3 regions of the Bradyrhizobium sp. R2.2-H genome follow, and region 3 is predicted to be linked to each of the others. Evidence: predicted binding sites of a transcription regulator. Region 3 holds the regulator's gene; each other region holds the start of a gene.
The links. The regulator PhoB, encoded in region 3, activates phosphate uptake and scavenging genes when phosphate is short. The targets are predictions, from matches to a motif close to TGTCATNNANCTGTCAT.
Positions count from the first base shown of each region.

Region 1: phnC (phosphonate ABC transporter ATP-binding protein) is a predicted target of PhoB. The motif match lies at 1,216-1,232, and genes of this name have one in related genera.
Region 2: ugpB (sn-glycerol-3-phosphate ABC transporter substrate-binding protein UgpB) is a predicted target of PhoB. The motif match lies at 1,596-1,612, and genes of this name have one in related genera.

Region 1 is NZ_SMBR01000011.1:119,855-125,887, reverse strand. It holds gene EDE08_RS26720 (alpha-D-ribose 1-methylphosphonate 5-triphosphate diphosphatase) at 1-504, opposite strand, end outside; gene EDE08_RS26715 (transferase hexapeptide repeat family protein) at 501-1,169, opposite strand; gene phnC (phosphonate ABC transporter ATP-binding protein) at 1,343-2,152, shown strand; gene phnD (phosphonate ABC transporter substrate-binding protein) at 2,216-3,145, shown strand; gene phnE (phosphonate ABC transporter, permease protein PhnE) at 3,219-4,103, shown strand; gene phnE (phosphonate ABC transporter, permease protein PhnE) at 4,100-4,948, shown strand; gene phnF (phosphonate metabolism transcriptional regulator PhnF) at 5,081-5,809, opposite strand; gene phnG (phosphonate C-P lyase system protein PhnG) at 5,916-6,033, shown strand, end outside.
Region 2 is NZ_SMBR01000007.1:223,680-229,712, reverse strand. It holds gene ugpA (sn-glycerol-3-phosphate ABC transporter permease UgpA) at 1-175, opposite strand, end outside; gene ugpB (sn-glycerol-3-phosphate ABC transporter substrate-binding protein UgpB) at 226-1,542, opposite strand; gene EDE08_RS19795 (CaiB/BaiF CoA transferase family protein) at 1,966-3,171, opposite strand; gene EDE08_RS19790 (organic hydroperoxide resistance protein) at 3,345-3,770, opposite strand; gene EDE08_RS19785 (MarR family winged helix-turn-helix transcriptional regulator) at 3,927-4,388, shown strand; partial or broken gene EDE08_RS19780 (GIY-YIG nuclease family protein) at 4,404-4,640, opposite strand; tRNA gene EDE08_RS19775 (tRNA-Ala) at 4,776-4,851, opposite strand; gene EDE08_RS19770 (TIGR02300 family protein) at 4,947-5,357, opposite strand; gene aroA (3-phosphoshikimate 1-carboxyvinyltransferase) at 5,518-6,033, shown strand, end outside.
Region 3 is NZ_SMBR01000026.1:19,434-25,466, forward strand. It holds gene EDE08_RS37160 (GcrA family cell cycle regulator) at 156-668, shown strand; gene phoB (phosphate regulon transcriptional regulator PhoB) at 917-1,624, opposite strand; gene phoU (phosphate signaling complex protein PhoU) at 1,657-2,373, opposite strand; gene pstB (phosphate ABC transporter ATP-binding protein PstB) at 2,385-3,206, opposite strand; gene pstA (phosphate ABC transporter permease PstA) at 3,203-4,048, opposite strand; gene pstC (phosphate ABC transporter permease subunit PstC) at 4,053-5,042, opposite strand; gene pstS (phosphate ABC transporter substrate-binding protein PstS) at 5,221-6,033, opposite strand, start outside.

The DNA.
Region 1 (6,033 bases), on a different contig from region 3:
GCCGTCCATGTGGTCATTGAAAGCAAACAGGTCGACGCGGCCCTCGGCGAGCCACTGGGCGATCTCGGCCTCGGCGTCGAGATTGTAGGTCTCGTGCCGCAGATGGAAGCGGGTGTCAGCGGCGAATTGCGGGCGCTGCCGCTCGATCGCCTCCATCAGGCCGCGCGCATTGTCGGCGCTGCGCAGGCCCGGCTCCCAGGAACAGGTCGTGGCGTGAAAGACGGTGGTGATGCCGTTGCTGATCGCTTGGCGGTCGCTGTCGGCGAGCGCGACGTCGATCGGAAAATCGACGCCGGCGCGCGGCATCATCTGTCGCTCGAAGGCATCGCCATGCAGATCGACGATGCCGGGCAGCACCAGCAGGTCGCGGGCATCGATCGCCAGCCGCGCCCGTCCGCGCGAAGCATCGACCCGCGCAATATCCGTTCCCGATACGAGGATTGAGGTTTCGACGAACTCGGCGCCGATCAGGGCCCGGCCGCCTTCGAGGAATATGTCTGTCACGCGATCGCGCTTCGTTTGCTGGGAAGATTGGTGAGAGAGCTCGCCCGTGCTTCGTATGTCGAAAGAAAATCTTCAATCCCGAGCTTGCGGAAATCGGGCAGCGCCTCGCGCAATTTGTTGTGATCCCAGTCCCACCAGGCGAGCTTCGCAAGGCGCCCGGCGATCTCCTCCGAGAACCGTCGCCGCACGATACGGGCCGGATTGCCGGCGACGATGGTGTAGGCCGGCACGTCCTTGGTGACGATGGCGCCGGCGGCGATCACCGCGCCAGTGCCGATGTTGCGACCCGGCAACACGATCGCGCCATGGCCGACCCAGACGTCGTGGCCGATATGGATATGATGCTGGCGCCGCCAGTCGAAGAACTCGGCATCGTCGCTCTCACCGTCGAAATAGGCGCTGGAGCGGTAGGTGAAGTGCGCCTGTGTCGTGCGGTGCATCGGATGGTTGCCGGGATTGATGCGCGTCATCGCCGCGATCGAGCAGAACTTTCCGATGGTGGTGTAGGTGATCTGCGAATCGTTGACGACATAGGAGTAATCGCCCATCGCCACTTCATGCAGGATCGTGCGCGCGCCAACCTCGGTATAGGCGCCGAGCCGGGTCTCATGCAGTTTGGCCGAGGGGTCGATGGTCGGCTGAACCGAAAGAGCTTTGACGGCCATGTTGCATCCGAGCTGCGAGGGCGGGCGTTCCTCTTCGAGTGGATTCATGACAATGTCATGACGTGGAGATGACGGGGGATGGCGTGTGCAGGATCGCTGCGCTGCAACGGCCGTGTCACACAAGTGTTAAGCATGGACGTTAGCGATTGGCTCCAGCTACTCTGGAGTCCCGCATGCTGGTGGTCGATGGTCTGACGTGTCGCTTCGGCGCGAAAGCCGCGGTGGACGACGCTTCGTTTGAGGTTTCCCCCGGCGGCTTCGTCGGTGTAATCGGGCGATCCGGCGCCGGCAAGTCGACATTGTTGCGGACGATCAACCGCCTTGCGGCACCGTCGCAGGGCCGCATCCTGTTCGACGGCCTCGACGTCACCGCGTTGCGCGGCAAGGAGCTGCGGCAGTGGCGGGCCCGTTCGGCCATGATTTTCCAGCAGTTCAACCTGGTCGGCCGGCTCGACGTGCTCACCAATGTGCTGATGGGACGCCTCGCGACGATGCCGGCCTGGCGCTCGCTGCTGCAGGCCTGGCCCGAGCAGGACAAGGCGCTGGCGATGTCCGCATTGGAACAGTTCGACATCGCCTCGCTCGCCGCCCAGCGCGCCGATCAGCTCTCGGGCGGCCAGCAGCAGCGCGTGGCGATCGCCCGCGCATTGGTGCAGCAGCCCGATATTATTCTGGCCGACGAGCCGATCGCCTCGCTCGACCCGCGCAACACCAAGATCGTGATGGATGCGCTGCTGCGCATCAACAAGCATTTCGGCATCACCGTGCTCTGCAACCTGCATTCGCTCGATCTCGCCCGCAGCTATTGCGACCGCCTGATCGGCATGGCCGCGGGCCGCGTGGTGTTCGACGGCGCGCCGTCGGCACTGACCGACCAGGTCGCGCGCGAGCTCTACGATCTCGAGGCCAACGAGGCCATGGGCGCTGCGCCGGCCGCCGCGCCCGAGGAGGTTCCTGCGCTCGGCAGCGCTGCCGCCGCCTGAGCGGCGGAAGCACACACTCAACGTTTCGCGTCAAACGAACTCCAGCTGAAGAAGAGGGGTATCATGATTACTCGTCGATTGATTCTTGCCGGTGCCGCGGCCCTGGCCTTCACCACCTCCGCCTCCGCCGAAGACTGGCGGAAGAAGTACCCGGAGATCACTCTCGCCGTGGTTCCCGCCGAGAACGCCTCCGGCGTCACCGAGCGCTTTACGCCCTTCATCAACTATCTGTCGAAGGAGCTCGGCACGAAGGTCACGCTGCGCGTCGCCAACGACTACGCCGCCGTGATCGAAGGCCAGCGCGCCGGGAATATCCAGATCGGCTATTACGGCCCTGCAGCCTTCGCCCGCGCCCGGCTGACCGGTGTCAAGACCGATGCTTTCGCGATCGAGGTCAATGCTGACGGCTCAAAGGGCTACTACTCGGTTTTCTATGTGCTGGCGAAATCGCCTTACCAGAAGGTCGAGGACCTCAAGGGCAAGAACCTCGGGCTCGTCGACCCGAACTCGACGTCGGGCAACAACATGCCCCGATTCAAGCTGAACCAGATGGGCGTCGATCCCGAGGCCTACTTCTCCAAGGTCGTATTCACCGGCAGCCATGAGAATGCGGTGCTGGCGCTCGCGCAAGGTACCGTGGACGTCGCCGCCAACTGGTGGAATGCCGATGACGATTCCAACCTGACCCGCATGCTCAACAAAGGCATGGTGAAGAGCGCCGACGGTACGCCGATGAAGAAGGAGGACTTCCGCGTCATCGTGAAGTCGGACATGATCATCAACTCGCCCGTCGCCTATCTCAGCGACCTTCCGGACGACATGAAGGCCGCGATCAGGAAGGCGTTCCTGGAAGCAGCACAGAAGGACCCCGAAGCCTTCAAGAAGCTCTCCGACGGCAAGAACAAGCCCTGGGATCCGGTCACGAACGAAGACTACAACAAGACGATCGAGCTGATTAAGTTCGTCGACCATCTGCGCAAGAAGGCGTCCTGATCGTTCGGGACAACGCACCTCGAGCCGGGTCAATCGACCCGGCTCTTTCCATGACTGGCTCGCCTCCGACCGAATGACCATCGCCGTCTCGATCCTTCCCGAGCAACAATTGGCTGCGCTGAATGCGGCTTACCGTAAGGCGGTCGCGCGCAAGCGATTGCGCCTGCTGCTTGGCGCCGTGCTGTTCATCGCCGCGCTGCTCGTCGCTGCGATCGGCGCCGAAGTGAACCTGCGCACCTTCTTCGCCCATTTCGGCAATTTCGTCAGCTACTTCGATCGCATCTTCACGCTCGACAATGGCCAGCGCGTCTGGACCGACATCGGCGAATGGTTCTGGGGCTGGCACAAATGGCTGAAGCTCCTGGGCGAGACGCTGCTGATCAGCTATGTCGGCACGCTGATCGGAGCGATCTTTGCGGTCGCGCTGAACTTCTTCGCCGCCGAAAACACCGCGCCGGCGCGCTGGTTGCTGTTCGTGGTGCGCCGTCTGCTCGAATTCGCTCGTACCGTGCCGAGCATCGTGTTCGCGTTGATCTTCGTCATCGCCTTCGGTCTGGGACCGATGGCGGGCGTGCTGGCGATTGCCATCCATTCGACCGGCGCGCTCGGCAAACAGTTCTCCGAGATCGTCGAGAATGCCGACATGAGGCCGGTCGAAGGCGTGCGCTCGACCGGGGCAAGCTGGCTGTCCTGCATGCGTTTTGCCGTGCTGCCCCAGGTGATCGCGGGCTATGTCAGCTACGCGCTGCTGCGCTTCGAGATCAACGTGCGAGAAGCCTCGGTGATGGGCTTTGTCGGGGCCGGCGGCATCGGGATGGAGCTGATTGTTGCGATCCGCAAGTTCTACTATTCCGACGTCAGCGCGATCCTCCTGACCATTATCGTCACGGTCTTCCTCATCGACATCGGCACCGGCTGGTTGCGTAGCCGCCTGTTCGGCAAGGAGGCACGGACATGAGCCGCCATCCCGAGATCGATACGACACAGCTTCGCGCGCGCTATCCCGATGTCTTCAGCCGGCCGGCGTCCGCGCGTCTCGCGACGCCGGCGATGATCGCCGCCGCGCTCGCGATTCTGGTTTTCGGGCTGGTCGACCTCGACTTTTCGCTGTCGCGTCTCCTTGCCGGCGTCAGCCAGCTCGGCTGGATCACGATGATGATGATCCCGCCAGATCCCGGCTCATCGCTGCCGCTGTATCTCAAGGCGCTCGGCGAGACGTTGTCGATCGCGCTGCTCGGTACCACGCTCGCCGCACTGTTCGCGCTGCCGGTGAGCCTGCTTGCGGCGCGCAACATCGTGCCGTCGGGTCTCTTCCGCTTCCCGGTCCGGCGCTTCCTCGATTCGATACGCGGCGTCGACACGCTGATCTGGGCGCTGGTCTGGATCAATGTCGTGGGTCTCGGGCCGTTTGCCGGGGTGCTGGCGATCGCGGTGTCGGATTTCGGCGCGTTCGGAAAGTTGTTCTCGGAAGCGATCGAGACCGCCGACCAGAAGGAAGTCGAGGGCATCCGCGCCTCCGGCGGCAGTGCCCTGCACGAGATCCGCTTCGGCCTGATGCCGCAGGTGCTCCCCGTCATCGCCGGCCAGGTGCTCTACTACATCGAATCCAACACGCGCTCGGCCACCATCATAGGCATCGTCGGCGCCGGCGGCATCGGCCTCCAGCTCGCCGAGCAGATCCGCGTGCTGGAATGGCAGAAGGTCTCGTTCCTGATCCTGATGATCCTGATTGCGGTGGCCGCGATCGATTTCATCTCGGGCAAGCTGCGCTTTGCGATCATCGGCAGGCGGGCTGTGGCCTGAACGTCGATGCCGTAGGGTGGGCAAAGCGCAGCGTGCCCACCATTTCTACCGAGAACAGGATAGATGGTGCGCACGGCGCAAGTGCGCCTTTGCCCACCCTACGGCACTCTCCCACAAGGGGAGAGGGAAGAGCTACGACTCCACCACAAATTCCACCCGTTCCGCGGCGAAGCGCGAGTGCTTCGTCAGCAGCGGCCTGCCCTCGAGATCGTGGTCGGTCGCATCGACCACCAGGATCGGCCGGCCCAGCGCCAGATCCAGCCGTGAGGCATCGGTCGCATCGACGATGCCGGCCGTGATCCGGGTCGCACCGCGGCGATAGTCGCGCACGCCGTAATGCGCGAGAAGCTTGGTCATCGAGCGCGTCGCCGCGAACACGGCGCCGGCGTCCGGAAACCGCTCCGCCGACAGCCAGGTGGTGGACACGCAGATCGGCGTGCGGTCGGCGAGGCGGATCGCCTCGATCCGTATCAAAGGCGCGCCGGTCTTCAGTCCCAACTCCCGCGCGAGTTCGCGCGTCGCGACATCGTCGGTCGCATCGATCAGCCGCCCATGCGGTTCGCGGCCGCCCGCACCGACAATCTCGGAAAAACGCGTGCGCGAGCGCAGCGGATAGGCGAGCTTCTGCGCCTCGACATAGGTTCCGCTGCCGCGCTCGGCCCGCACCAGGCCGCGCTCGGCGAGGGCGGCCAGCGCGCGCCGCACGGTGTGGCGGTTGACGCGGTAGGTTTCGGCGATCTCCATCTCGCCCGGCAGCTTGTCGCCGGCCGCAAAGCGGCCATCGGCGATGCCGCGCTCGATGCCGTCGGCAACGAGGCGCCATAGCGCGACGCCCGAGGAGGCTGTGTCCTGCATGCTCATGTCGCGGGAAACCTACTCCAGAAATCACATCATTGTCACGAAACAGTCATGGCGTATCCGTATGAAGTTGTCTATTATCATAGACAACTTCGATGCGGCAAGTTTGGTGGATCAGGTGACGCAGCACAACAATCAGCAAGCCCAGCGCAGGGCCGCGATGGCGGTGCTGGCGCAAGCGGAGGCGGGCGAGATCGCCGCTCGCCTCCGCAACTTGGCCTTGGACT
Region 2 (6,033 bases), on a different contig from region 3:
TATAGTTCTCGAACCAGACGAAGCTGGTCGAGAGGCCGAAGGCATCCTGGAGCAGGAAGGACTGGATCACCGCCTGCAAGGCAGGCCAATAGAAGAAAATCAGGACGATCGCGAGCTGCGGCGCAACCAGCGCGTAGGGCAACAGCTTGGATTGGAAAATGGCTTGCTTTTGCATGATGCCCGCAGCAGCGGCAGGCCGGCTTCACCGGCCTGCCGCTTGTCGCCTTACTTCACGGCGGTCTTTTCGAACTGCCGCAACATCGTGTTGCCGCGCTCGACGGCCGAATCCAGCGCCTGCTTGGCGGTCTTCTTGCCGGCCAGCGCCTGCTCGATCTCTTCCGCCCAGACGTCGCGGAGCTGGACCATGTTGCCGAGGCGCAGGCCGCGCGAATTCTCGGTCGGCTCCTTGTTGGTCAGCTCGAGCAGCGGGGTCTCGAGATAGGGCTGGTCCTTGTAGAAGCCTTCGGCCTTGGCCTTCTCATAGGCCGCCTTGGTGATCGGCAGATAGCCCGACGATTTGTGGATGTAGACCTGACGATCGGTATCGGAGAGGAAAGTCAGGAACTTCGCCACACCTTTGTATTCTTCCGCCGACTTGCCGCCCATGATCCAGAGCGAGGCGCCGCCGATGATCGAGTTCTGCGGCGCGCCCTTCACGTCGGGATAATAGGGCATCGGCACCGCGGTGAAGGCGAACTTGGCCTGCGCCTTGACGTTGCCGAAGAAGGCCGAGGAGGTCAGGTAGAGCGGGCATTCGCCTGACGTGAAGCGACCTTCGCCGGTATTGGTGCGGCCGGCATAGTCGTAGGTCTTGTCCTTCTGGAGCTCGACCAGATTTTCGAGATGCTTGACCTGCAGCGGGCCGTTGAAGGAGAGCACGGTGTCGAAACCGTCGAGGCCGTTGGCCTTGGTCGCCAGCGGCACGTTGTGCCAAGCGGAGAGCTGCTCGAGATTGACCCAGGTGACCCACGAGTTCGAGAAGCCGCAGGTCGCGTGGCCGGCCGCCTTCAGCTTCTTGGCGGCATCGAACACCTCAGGCCAGGTCTTCGGGATCTCGACATTTGCCTTCTTCAGCTCGTCGAGGTTGACCCACATCACGGTCGACGACGAGTTGAAGGGGAAGGACAGCATCTCGCCCTTCGAGGTCGAATAATAGCCGGTGATCGCGGGCAGATAGGCCTTCGGATCGAACTTCTCGCCGGTCTCGGCCATCAGCTTGTAGACCGGCTTCACGGCGCCGGTCGCGGCCATCATGGTGGCGGTGCCGACCTCGAACACCTGCATGATGTGCGGCGCGTTGCCGGCGCGGAACGCCGCGATGCCGGCGTTCATCGTGTCGGCGTAGTTGCCCTTGTAGGTCGGGATCACCTTGTAGTCGCTCTGCGCAGCGTTGAAGTCGTTGGCGAGCTTGACGATGACGTCGTTGTTGGCGCCGGTCATCGCGTGCCACCACTGGATTTCGGTCACAGCCAGCGCCGGCGAAGCCGACAAGCCGACCGTGAGTGCAAATGCGGCGGCCGCACCAAAATGTCGAAGAGCCATCAAGAATCCTCCCTTGCCCGTCACTAAAGAAGCGCTTGCGCTAGCAGCACCATATGACGTTCACATGACTGTGTAAGCGGCCGAAACGAAAGCGGCAAGCGCTGGAAAAGGGAAGCCGGAAAATAGGCGAGGACGTGCGCGGACAGCCGCAGCCGTTCGCGCTGCACGCGTGTGGGTCGCGCCGCAGTGCGGCATCGGTTGATGTGAGGTCGGCAACCAGCCGCGGGCTCCAAACCTCTCCCGCTTTGCGGGAGAGGTCGGCGCGCTCCGGGCGATGCGAAGCATCGTCCCGCGCGCCGGGTGAGGGCTTTATCCTCTGGGGGATTGTCCCTTCGCGGAGACACCCTCTCCCCAGCCCTCCCCCGCAAGCGGGGGAGGGAGCGCACCTCCGGCGACGCTCGCGATCTTATTTGATCGCGCCACTCAGCGCTTGCGCTCGGGGCCGCAGACAGTGCCTTTCGCGACCATCGCCTCGATTTCGGCCTTGGAATACCCGAACTCGCCGAGCACCTCGGCCGCGTGCTGGCTGAATTTCGGCGGCAGGCGGCGCAGGCTCGGCTTTGAGCGATCGAGCCGGATCGGCGAGGCCACGCCCTTGTACCAATCCTTCTCGATAATATCGCCGCGCGCGATCGTGTGCGGGTTGGTCAACGCCTGGTCGATCTTCTGCACGGGGCCAGCGGGCAGGCCGGCCGCGAGCAGGCGATTGCACAGCGGCTCGGCCTCGTGCTGGCTGAACACGGCGGCGAGCTCGGCACGCAGCGCCTCGCGATTGGCGATGCGGTCCTTGTTGCGGGCAAAGCGCGGGTCGGTGCCGAGCTCGGGCTTGCCGATCTCCTTGGCCAGCTTGCGGAAGGTGCCGTCATTGCCGACGCCGATGAAGATGTTGTCGGTCTTGGTCGGGAAGATCGCGTAGGGCACGAGGTTCGGGTGCTCGTTGCCGGTGAGACCAGGCGGCTTGCCATGCATGAAATAGTTGGCGGTGTGCGGATGCATGATGGCAAGGCCGGTCTCGTACAGCGTCGTCTCCAGGAACTGGCCCTTGCCGGAGCGCTGCCGCTCCGAAAGCGCCATCAGGATGCCGATCGCCGCATAGAGTCCCGTGGTGATGTCGACCAGCGGCACGCCGATCCGCATCGGCCCGCTCTCGGGCGAGCCGGTCGCCGCGATCATGCCGGTCATGGCCTGGATGATGGCATCATAGCCGGGATTGCCGCCGCGCGGGCCGTCGGCACCGAAACCGCAGATCCGGCAATGCACGAGGCGCGGGAATTTTTCGCGCAAGCTCTCGTTGCCGATGCCCCACTTCTCCAGGGTGCCCGGCTTGAAATTCTCGATCAGGACGTCGGCGGTCTCCAGCATCTTCAGCAGCACGACGCGCCCGCCCTCGGAGGCGAGGTCGAGGCCGATCGAGCGCTTGTTGCGGTTGATGCCGACGAAATAGGCCGCGTCCTCCTCGTGGAACGGAGGGCCCCATTCGCGCACCTCGTCGCCCGCGGGCGGCTCGACCTTGATCACGTCGGCGCCATGGTCGGCGAGGATCTGGGTGCAATAGGGACCACCGAGCACGCGCGTAAGATCGATGACGCGCAGTCCGCTCATGGCACCTGGGGCGGCTTCAGAACTCATGCCTTCGCTTCTCCTGTGTCGAGGTTCGGTCACAGGCCTAGCGAGGTTTGCCAGGAGCAGCAATGGCTCCCGGCGTAGGGCCGCATGCGCGGTCGCGCGTCAATGTCGCGGCGTGGCAAAACGACGGAGGCCGGCCCGCGGAGGTCCCGGGGCCAGCCCATCCGCACTTTCGATCAGACGACCGTCAGGCGAACGTCGACATTGCCGCGCGTGGCATTGGAGTAAGGGCACACCTGATGCGCCTTTTCGACCAGCGCCTCGGCCTCGGCGCGGGCAAGGCCCGGCAGCGAGACGGCCAGATCGATGTCGAGGCCGAAGCCGCCTTCGGAGCGCGGGCCGATGCCGACGGTGGAGGTGACGGAGGCGTCGGCCGGAACCTTCGGGCCGCCCTGCGAAGCCACGAACTTCATCGCGCCGATGAAGCAGGCGGCATAGCCGGCCGCAAACAGTTGCTCGGGATTGTTGCCGGCGCCGCCACCACCGCCGAGCTCCTTCGGCGTGGTGAGCTTGACGTCGAGCGCGCCGTCGAGGGTCGCGGCATGGCCGTCGCGGCCGCCGGTGGCCTTGGCGCTGGTCTTGTAGAGGACGTTCACGGACATTGTGGTCTCCCTGGGGTTTGGGGGTAGGGTGCGATATTTATTGCAGGCAATTAGATTGTACGCAATTGAAATTGCGCCGTCTCACATTTAATTGTTCGCAATTGAATGTGCCGCCGACCGGCCCCACAATGCGGCCGAACCTCGTGAGATTCTGCAATGGCCCGGAAACCATCGGCAGCGGACGCGCCGCTGCGGCTCGACAACCAGATCTGCTTTGCGGTTTATTCCGCAGCGCATGCCTTCAACCGCGTCTACAAGCCGCTGCTCGACCGGCTCGGCCTGACCTATCCGCAATATCTGGTGATGCTGGTGCTGTGGGAGCGCGACGACGTGCCGGTCAAGGACATCGGCGAGAAGCTATTCCTGGATTCGGGCACGCTGACGCCGCTGCTCAAGCGGCTCGAGGCCGCCCATCTCGTCAAGCGCACGCGCTCCAACGAGGACGAGCGTCAGGTGCTGATCGCGCTGACACCGCAGGGATACGCGCTCAAGGAAAAGGCCCGCGCCGTGCCGCAGTCGATCCTGGCGGCGTCGGATTGCTCGGTGTCGGAACTGGTCGCGATGAAGGACGAAATCGTCGCGCTGCGCGACAGGCTGAATGCGGTGATCGGGGAGTAGGGGTAAAATCCAGGAAAGCCGCTTCTTGGCGAACGCGCGGCCAGAATGAGATTTCAGGTACTTTTCAAACGCCAGAGCTTTGTACTTGTCGGGAAAGGCGCAGTACCAAATCAACTTCCAAGGCTTGTACTTAGCGGTGTGGCTGGATTTGCCGGCATTGTGTTCCTGGATTCGCCGCTTCAGATCTTCCGTGGCGCCGATGTATTCCTGGTCGGGAAATTCAACGCTTCTGAGAATGTAGACGTACCACATTGATGGCTATCGCGTGGGTCGTCATTAGGCTGGTGTCTCACCTGTCCGTCTTCGCCCTTCGGGCTACGCCGGACACCACGCCTCACCCTTCGGGCTCTGCGCGGCTGCGCCACGCGTAGCCCGAAGGGTGAAGCGTGGTGGAGCCAGGCGGGATCGAACCGCCGACCTCTTGCATGCCATGCAAGCGCTCTCCCAGCTGAGCTATGGCCCCTTAGTCCTTCACCGGGATGAACCTGGTCGATCACCCGGACCGGCGAGCCCTTTCGACTCGCGCGGTGCACCCTTTTTCACAGATCAGGGCTGATCTCAAGTCTCTTCATCACCTCCGACGTCACCAATGATGTCGGTCACGTCCTCATCGCCCTCTTCCTCGTCGGCAATGAAGGTCGAATCATCGTCATCGTCGTCGTCGATGGTCTCATCAACCTCGATATCGTCCTCTGATTCCGGCACGACGGCCTTGACCTTGCCGGTGTTTTCCTCAGCATCCGCCTCCTCGAGGGAGACCAGCTCTTCGGCCTCCGCCGGCTCCGGCGCGGCATCCGCCGTCGCCGCGTGCCGGGCTTCGGCGCCGCGGGGGACGCGAGCGGGTGCCACCGGGGCGATCGGCACCACCTCGCCGGTATAGGGCGAGATCACCGGATTCTTGTTGAGGTCATAGAACTTCTTGCCCGTGGTCGGGCAAATACGTTTGGTTCCGAGTTCGGACTTGGCCACGGCAGGAATCCTGGGAATGTCTGAAAAGCGGTGCTTCACTTGGCTAGTTGGCGGCCCGCTGTCAATAGCGCATTACAAGAGAACGACATGCCCGTGACGAGGCGCGGACCATGTGGTACCTGCGCCGCAGCCCGGTGAGGGCGCATCCAAGGACACAATCTTGACCCATTCCGACCAACCGAGGCCGCTCCAGGCCCGCGCCAGCGGTCCCCTGACCGGGAAAGTACGGGTGCCCGGGGACAAGTCGATCTCCCACCGCGCCCTCATCCTGGGCACGCTCGCGGTCGGCGAGACCAGGATTTCAGGCCTGCTGGAGGGCGAGGACGTCCTCAACACAGCCAAGTCCATGCAGGCGCTCGGCGCCACGGTCGAGCGTACCGGCGATTTCGCGTGGAAGGTGCAGGGCGTGGGCGTTGGGGGCTTCGCCCAGCCCAAGGCGCCGCTGGATTTCGGCAACTCCGGCACCGGCTGCCGGCTGGTCATGGGCGCCGTTGCCGGCTGCCCGATCTCGGCGGTGTTCGACGGCGACGCCTCGCTGCGCAGCCGCCCCATGCGCCGGATCCTCGATCCGCTGGAAAAGATGGGCGCCAGGGTCGTGTCCGGGGGCGAGGGCGGCCGTCTGCCGCTGACCCTCCAGGGCGCGCGCGATCCGCTGCCGATCACCTACAGGACCCCG
Region 3 (6,033 bases):
GATCCCTTAAGTCCTCATGTACCGGCGTAAACGTTCGGGCGTCTTGAGCGCGCCCGGCGAGCCTTAAGGGATTCTGGCGGCACGGGTTTTTGAAGGCTTAGGCAATCGCTGCGAAGGCCCCAGGATGGCAGGCGCGCAGCGAGGGAAAGGGTGCAATGACGGTTTTGACCTGGTCCGATGATCGCGTCGAGCAGCTGAAGAAGCTTTGGGAGGCCGGACTTTCGGCCAGCCAGATCGCGGCTGAGCTCGGCAATGTGACCCGCAATGCCGTGATCGGCAAAGTGCACCGGCTCGGCTTGTCCGGCCGCGCCAAGAGCCCTTCGTCGGCAGCGCCCCGGCCGCGCAAGGCGCGCCCCGCACAGCACATGATGCGGGTGACCCGCCCCGTTGCCCGCGGCAACACCGCGCTGGCGCAGGCCTTCGAGGTCGAGGTCGAGGCCGAACCCGTCACCTACGACAATGTGGTGCCGATGAGCCAGCGGCTGTCACTGCTGGAATTGAACGAGGCGACCTGCCACTGGCCGGTCGGCGATCCCTCGAGCCCGGATTTCTTCTTCTGCGGCGGCAAGGCGCTCTCCGGCCTGCCCTACTGCGCCCAGCATTCGCGCGTGGCGTATCAACCCGCAGCGGACCGCCGTCGCGCACCGGCGAAGCCGGGCACGCGGTGAGTTTGCGGATTTAGTTGGCTGACTGCAGCCGTCGCACGACGGTGCCTCAACACATCCGATGTCGTCCCGGACAAGCGCGCCACGGGCGCGCGCAGATCCGGGATCCATAGCCACCGCAGGATCTGGTTACGGCGACTCGGAGCTACTTTTTCGCAGGATAAGCACTGTCTGTGGTTATGGATCCCGGATCTGCGCTTACGCTTGTCCGGGACGACACCGATGTTGTAGCCGCGGCTCGCTAAACCGGCCTACGTCTGCTCCGCCTTCGCGAAACGATCGTCCAGCGCATAGCCGGCGCCGCGGACGGTACGGATCGGATCCTGCTCGCGGCCGAGATTGAGCAGCTTGCGCAGGCGGCCGATGTGGACGTCGACAGTGCGCTCATCGATGTAGATGTCACGGCCCCAGACGCTGTCGAGCAGCTGCTCGCGCGAGAACACGCGGCCGGGATGCTCCAGGAAGAACTCCAGCAGACGATATTCGGTCGGGCCGAGATCGATCGGCCGGCCCGAACGCGCCACGCGGCGCTTGTCGCGGTCGAGCTCGATGTCGCCATAGGCGAGCACGGTGGCGAGCCGCTCGGGGCTGGCGCGCCTGAGCAGGCCCTTCACGCGGGCCAGCAGCTCCGGCACCGAGAACGGCTTGACGATGTAGTCGTCGGCACCGGTCGCAAGTCCCCGCACCCGCTCGCTTTCCTCGCCGCGCGCGGTCAGCATGATGATCGGCAGTTGCTTGGTTTCGGGACGGGTGCGCAGCCGCCGGCACAGCTCGATGCCCGACAGGCCCGGCAGCATCCAGTCGAGCACGATCAGATCGGGAATGTGCTCCTTGAGGCGGGTGTCGGCGTCATCGCCGCGCATCACCGTCTCAACGTCATAGCCGTCGCCTTCGAGGTTGTAGCGAAGAAGCTCGGTGAGAGCTTCCTCGTCCTCAACCACCATAATGCGTGCGCCCATGTTGTCGTCGCTCCTTGGGTACTCGGCACCGCTTAGGTATTCGGCACCGTCGTGGCGAAGGTCGTCATGTCGCCCTTCGGCCGCTTGTCGGTGATCGCCTGACCCTCGATCATGTAGAACACGGTCTCGGCGATGTTGGTGGCGTGGTCGCCGATCCGCTCGATGTTCTTGGCACAGAACATCAAATGGATGCAGAACGAGATGTTGCGCGGATCCTCCATCATGTAGGTGAGAAGTTCGCGGAACAGCGAGGTGCAGATGGCGTCGACTTCCTCGTCGCCCTTCCACACCGCCATCGCTGCCGGCAGATCGTGCGCGGCATAGGCGTCCAGCACCGACTTGACCTGCTGCTGCACGAGGTCGGTCATGTGTTCCAGGCCGCGGAACAGTTTCAGCGGATGAAAATCCGTCTCCAGCGCCGCGACGCGCTTGCCCATGTTCTTGGCGAGATCGCCGATGCGCTCGAGATCGGTCGCGACGCGCATGGCTCCGACGATCTCGCGCAGATCAACGGCCATCGGCTGGCGCCGGGCGATGGTGAGCACGGCGCGCTCCTCGATGCGCTTCTGCAGCATGTCGAGTTCGGCGTCGGTGGCGACGACGCGCTGACCGAGCGTGACGTCGCGGCGGATCAGCGCGTCGACGGAATCGACGATCATGCGCTCGGCGATGCCGCCCATCTCGGCGACCAGGCGCGTGAGTTCCTGGAGGTCGGTATCGAAAGCCTTTGCGGTATGTTCAGAACCCATGTTCCGTCTCCTCAGCCGAACCGGCCGGTGATGTAATCCTGCGTGCGCCGGTCGCTCGGCGACGTGAAGATCTTGCTGGTGTCGTCGAACTCGATCAACTCGCCGAGATACATGAAGGCGGTCTTGTCGGAGACGCGCGCCGCCTGCTGCATGTTGTGCGTGACGATCGCGATCGTGTAGTTCTCGGACAATTCCTGGATCAGCTCCTCGACCTTGGCGGTCGAGATCGGGTCGAGCGCCGAGCACGGCTCGTCGAACAGGATCACCTCGGGCCGCACCGCGACGGTGCGGGCAATGCAGAGGCGCTGCTGCTGGCCGCCGGAGAGCGACAGGCCGGAGGCGTTGAGCTTGTCCTTGACCTCGTTCCACAGCGCGCCGCCGCGCAACGCCTTCTCCACGCGATCGTCCATCTCGGACTTCGAGATCTTTTCGTAGAGGCGGATGCCGAAGGCGATGTTCTCGTAGATCGTCATCGGGAACGGGGTCGGCTTCTGGAACACCATGCCGACCCGGGCGCGCAGCAGATTGAGGTCGAGCTTGGGGTCGAGCATGTTGGTATGGTCGAGCAACAGCTGGCCGGTGGCGCGCTGGCCCGGGTAGAGGTCGTACATCCGGTTGAAGATGCGCAGCAGGGTCGACTTGCCGCAGCCGGACGGGCCGATGAAGGCCGTGACGCGATTGGTGCCCAGTGCCAGATTGATGTTCTTCAGCGCATGGTGCTCACCGTAGTAGAAATTGAGGTTGCGCGCGGTGACCTTGGCAGGCGCCTCGGGCAGCGGCTGCGAGCCGGGATGAACGGTCGGCGCGCTTACGGAAATAGACATTTCACTCATTTTGCGGTCCTCTCGGCACCAAGGATGCGGGCGCCAATGTTCAGGGCAAGCACAGTCAGGGTGATCAGCAGCGCGCCGCTCCAGGCGAGTTGCTTCCAGTAGGCGTAGGGGCTCTGCACGAAGTTGTTGATGGTCACCGGCAGGTTGGCCATCGTCTTGTCCAGGCCGAGGCTGAAGAACTGGTTGGACAGCGCGGTGAACAGCAGCGGCGCGGTCTCGCCGGCGACGCGGGCGGTGGCGAGCAGCACGCCGGTGATGAGGCCCGAGCGCGCCGCACGGTAGGCGATGCGCTTGATCACCAGCGAACGCGGCAGGCCGAGTGCGCTGGCGGCTTCACGCAGCGGGTTCGGCACCAGCAGCAGCATGTCCTCCGTGGTGCGCACCACGACCGGGATCACGATCACGGCGAGCGCCAGCGCGCCGGCGATGGCCGAGAAGCCTCGCATCGGCACCACGACCGCACCGTAGATGAACAGGCCGATGATGATCGAGGGCGCCGAGAGCAGGATGTCGTTGATGAACCGGATCACCGAGGTCAGCCTGTCGTTGCGGCCGTATTCGGCAAGATAGGTGCCGGCGAACATGCCGAGCGGCGCGCCGATGCCGACGCCGATCACGGTCATGATCACCGAGCCGACGATGGCGTTGCGCAGGCCGCCCTCGGTCGATCCGGGCGGCGGCGTGTCTGCGGTGAAGACCTGAAGGTTGAGCCCGGCCAGACCGTTGTACAGCAGCGTGATCAGGATCAGCGCGAGCCAGGTGACGCCGAAGGCGGCGGCTGCGATGCAGAGGCCGCGGATGACGATGTCCCAGCGGCGGCGGCGCGAATAGATCGGGTTCATGGCTTCACTTTCCGGCCTTGGTTTCCAAGCGCATCAGCATCAGCCGCGCGGCCGCGAGCACGAAGAACGTCAGCACGAACAGGAGCAGGCCGAGCAGGATCAGGCCGGACTGGTGCAGGCCGTCGCTCTCGGCGAACTCGGATGCGATCGCCGCCGAGATCGTGGTGCCCGGGGCGAAAATCGATGAAGAGATGCGGAACGAATTGCCGATGATGAAGGTCACCGCCATCGTCTCGCCGAGCGCGCGGCCCAGCGCCAGCATGACGCCGCCGATGATGCCGACGCGGGTATAGGGGATCACCACGCTGCGCACGACTTCCCACGTGGTGCAGCCGACGCCGTAGGCGGCTTCCTTCAGCACCGGCGGCACCGTCTTGAACACGTCGACCGAGATCGAGGTGATGAAGGGCAGCACCATGATGGCGAGGATCAGCGCGGCATTGAACAGGCTGAGATAGGACGGGGGACCTGCGAAGATCGCGCCGAGCACGGGCACGCCGTCGAACACCCGGATCATGAAGGGCTGGAAGGTGTTGGCCAGGAACGGGCCCAGCACGAAGAAGCCCCACATGCCGTAGATGATCGAGGGAATGCCGGCGAGCAGCTCGATCGCCATGCCGATCGGGCGGCGCAGCCATTGCGGACAAAGCTCGGTGAGGAAGATCGCAATGCCCAGACCGACGGGAATGGCGATCAGCATCGCGATGAAGGAGGTGACGAGCGTGCCGTACATCGGCCCGAGCGCGCCGAGCACGGGCGGATCGGCCGAAGGGGCCCAGCGCTGCGTCCACAGGAACGACAGGCCGTATTCCTTGATCGCCGGGAAGGCGCCCACGATCAGCGAAAGGATGATGCCGCCGAGAATGAGCAGCACCGAGATCGCGGAAAGCCGCGTGATCCAGTAGAAGGTGATGTCACCGAGCTTGAACGCGCCCAAGGCCTTGGCGCGATCATACGGTCCGGCATCGTCGATTACATCGCTCTGAACGGCCATCTCTGCCACGCCGATCCCCTGTTTTGCCTTACGCCATCTGCATGCCGCCAAAGGCGGTCGTTTTCGACGGTTTGCCCGCGTCGTTCCGGGTGGTCTCAAGGACCCGGAATCCTGGGATTCCGGGCCGCTCTTTCACTCGCGCCCGCCGAGGCGGAGCGCGAGTTTCAGTACGCTGCAATCAGCTCTTGATCTCGGCAGCCCACGTCTTCTCGATCTGCTTCACGACCGTGTCGGGCATCGGGATGTAGTCGAGCTCCTCCGCCATCTTGTCGCCCTTCTCGAACGCCCACTTGAAGAACTTGATGGCTTCCTGGGACGCCGCCTTGTCGGTCGCATCCTTGTGCATCAAGATGAAGGTCGCGCCGGTAATCGGCCACGACGTCTCACCGGGCTGGTCGGTCAGGATCACATAATAGTTCTTGGAGCCGGCCCAGTCGGCGTTGGCGGCTGCAGCCTGGAAGGCCGCAACAGTCGGCTGCACGGTCTTACCAGACTTGTTGATCAGGGCGCCGTAGGTCAGCTTGTTTTGCTTGGCATAGGCATACTCGACATAACCGATCGAGTTCTTGGTCTGGCTGACATTGCCGGCGACGCCTTCATTGCCTTTGGCGCCAACACCCGTTGGCCACTCGACCGCGGTACCGGCACCGACCTTCGACTTCCACTCGGCATTCGTCTTCGTAAGGAAATCGGTCCAGATGAACGTGGTGCCGGAGCCGTCCGACCGACGCACGACGGTGATGGCGTCCGAGGGGAGCTTCACCTTGGGATTCAGCTTGGCGATCGCCGGGTCATTCCATGTCTTGACCTTGCCCAGATAGATGTCGCCCAGCAACTCGCCAGAAAACACCAGCTCGCCCGACTTGATCCCTTCGAGATTGACGACCGGCACCAAGGCGCCCATCGCCTGCGGCCATTGGATCATTCCGTCCTTTTCAAGTTGCTCGGGCTTGAGGGGCATATCGCTCGCGCCGAAGGTCACGGTCTTGGC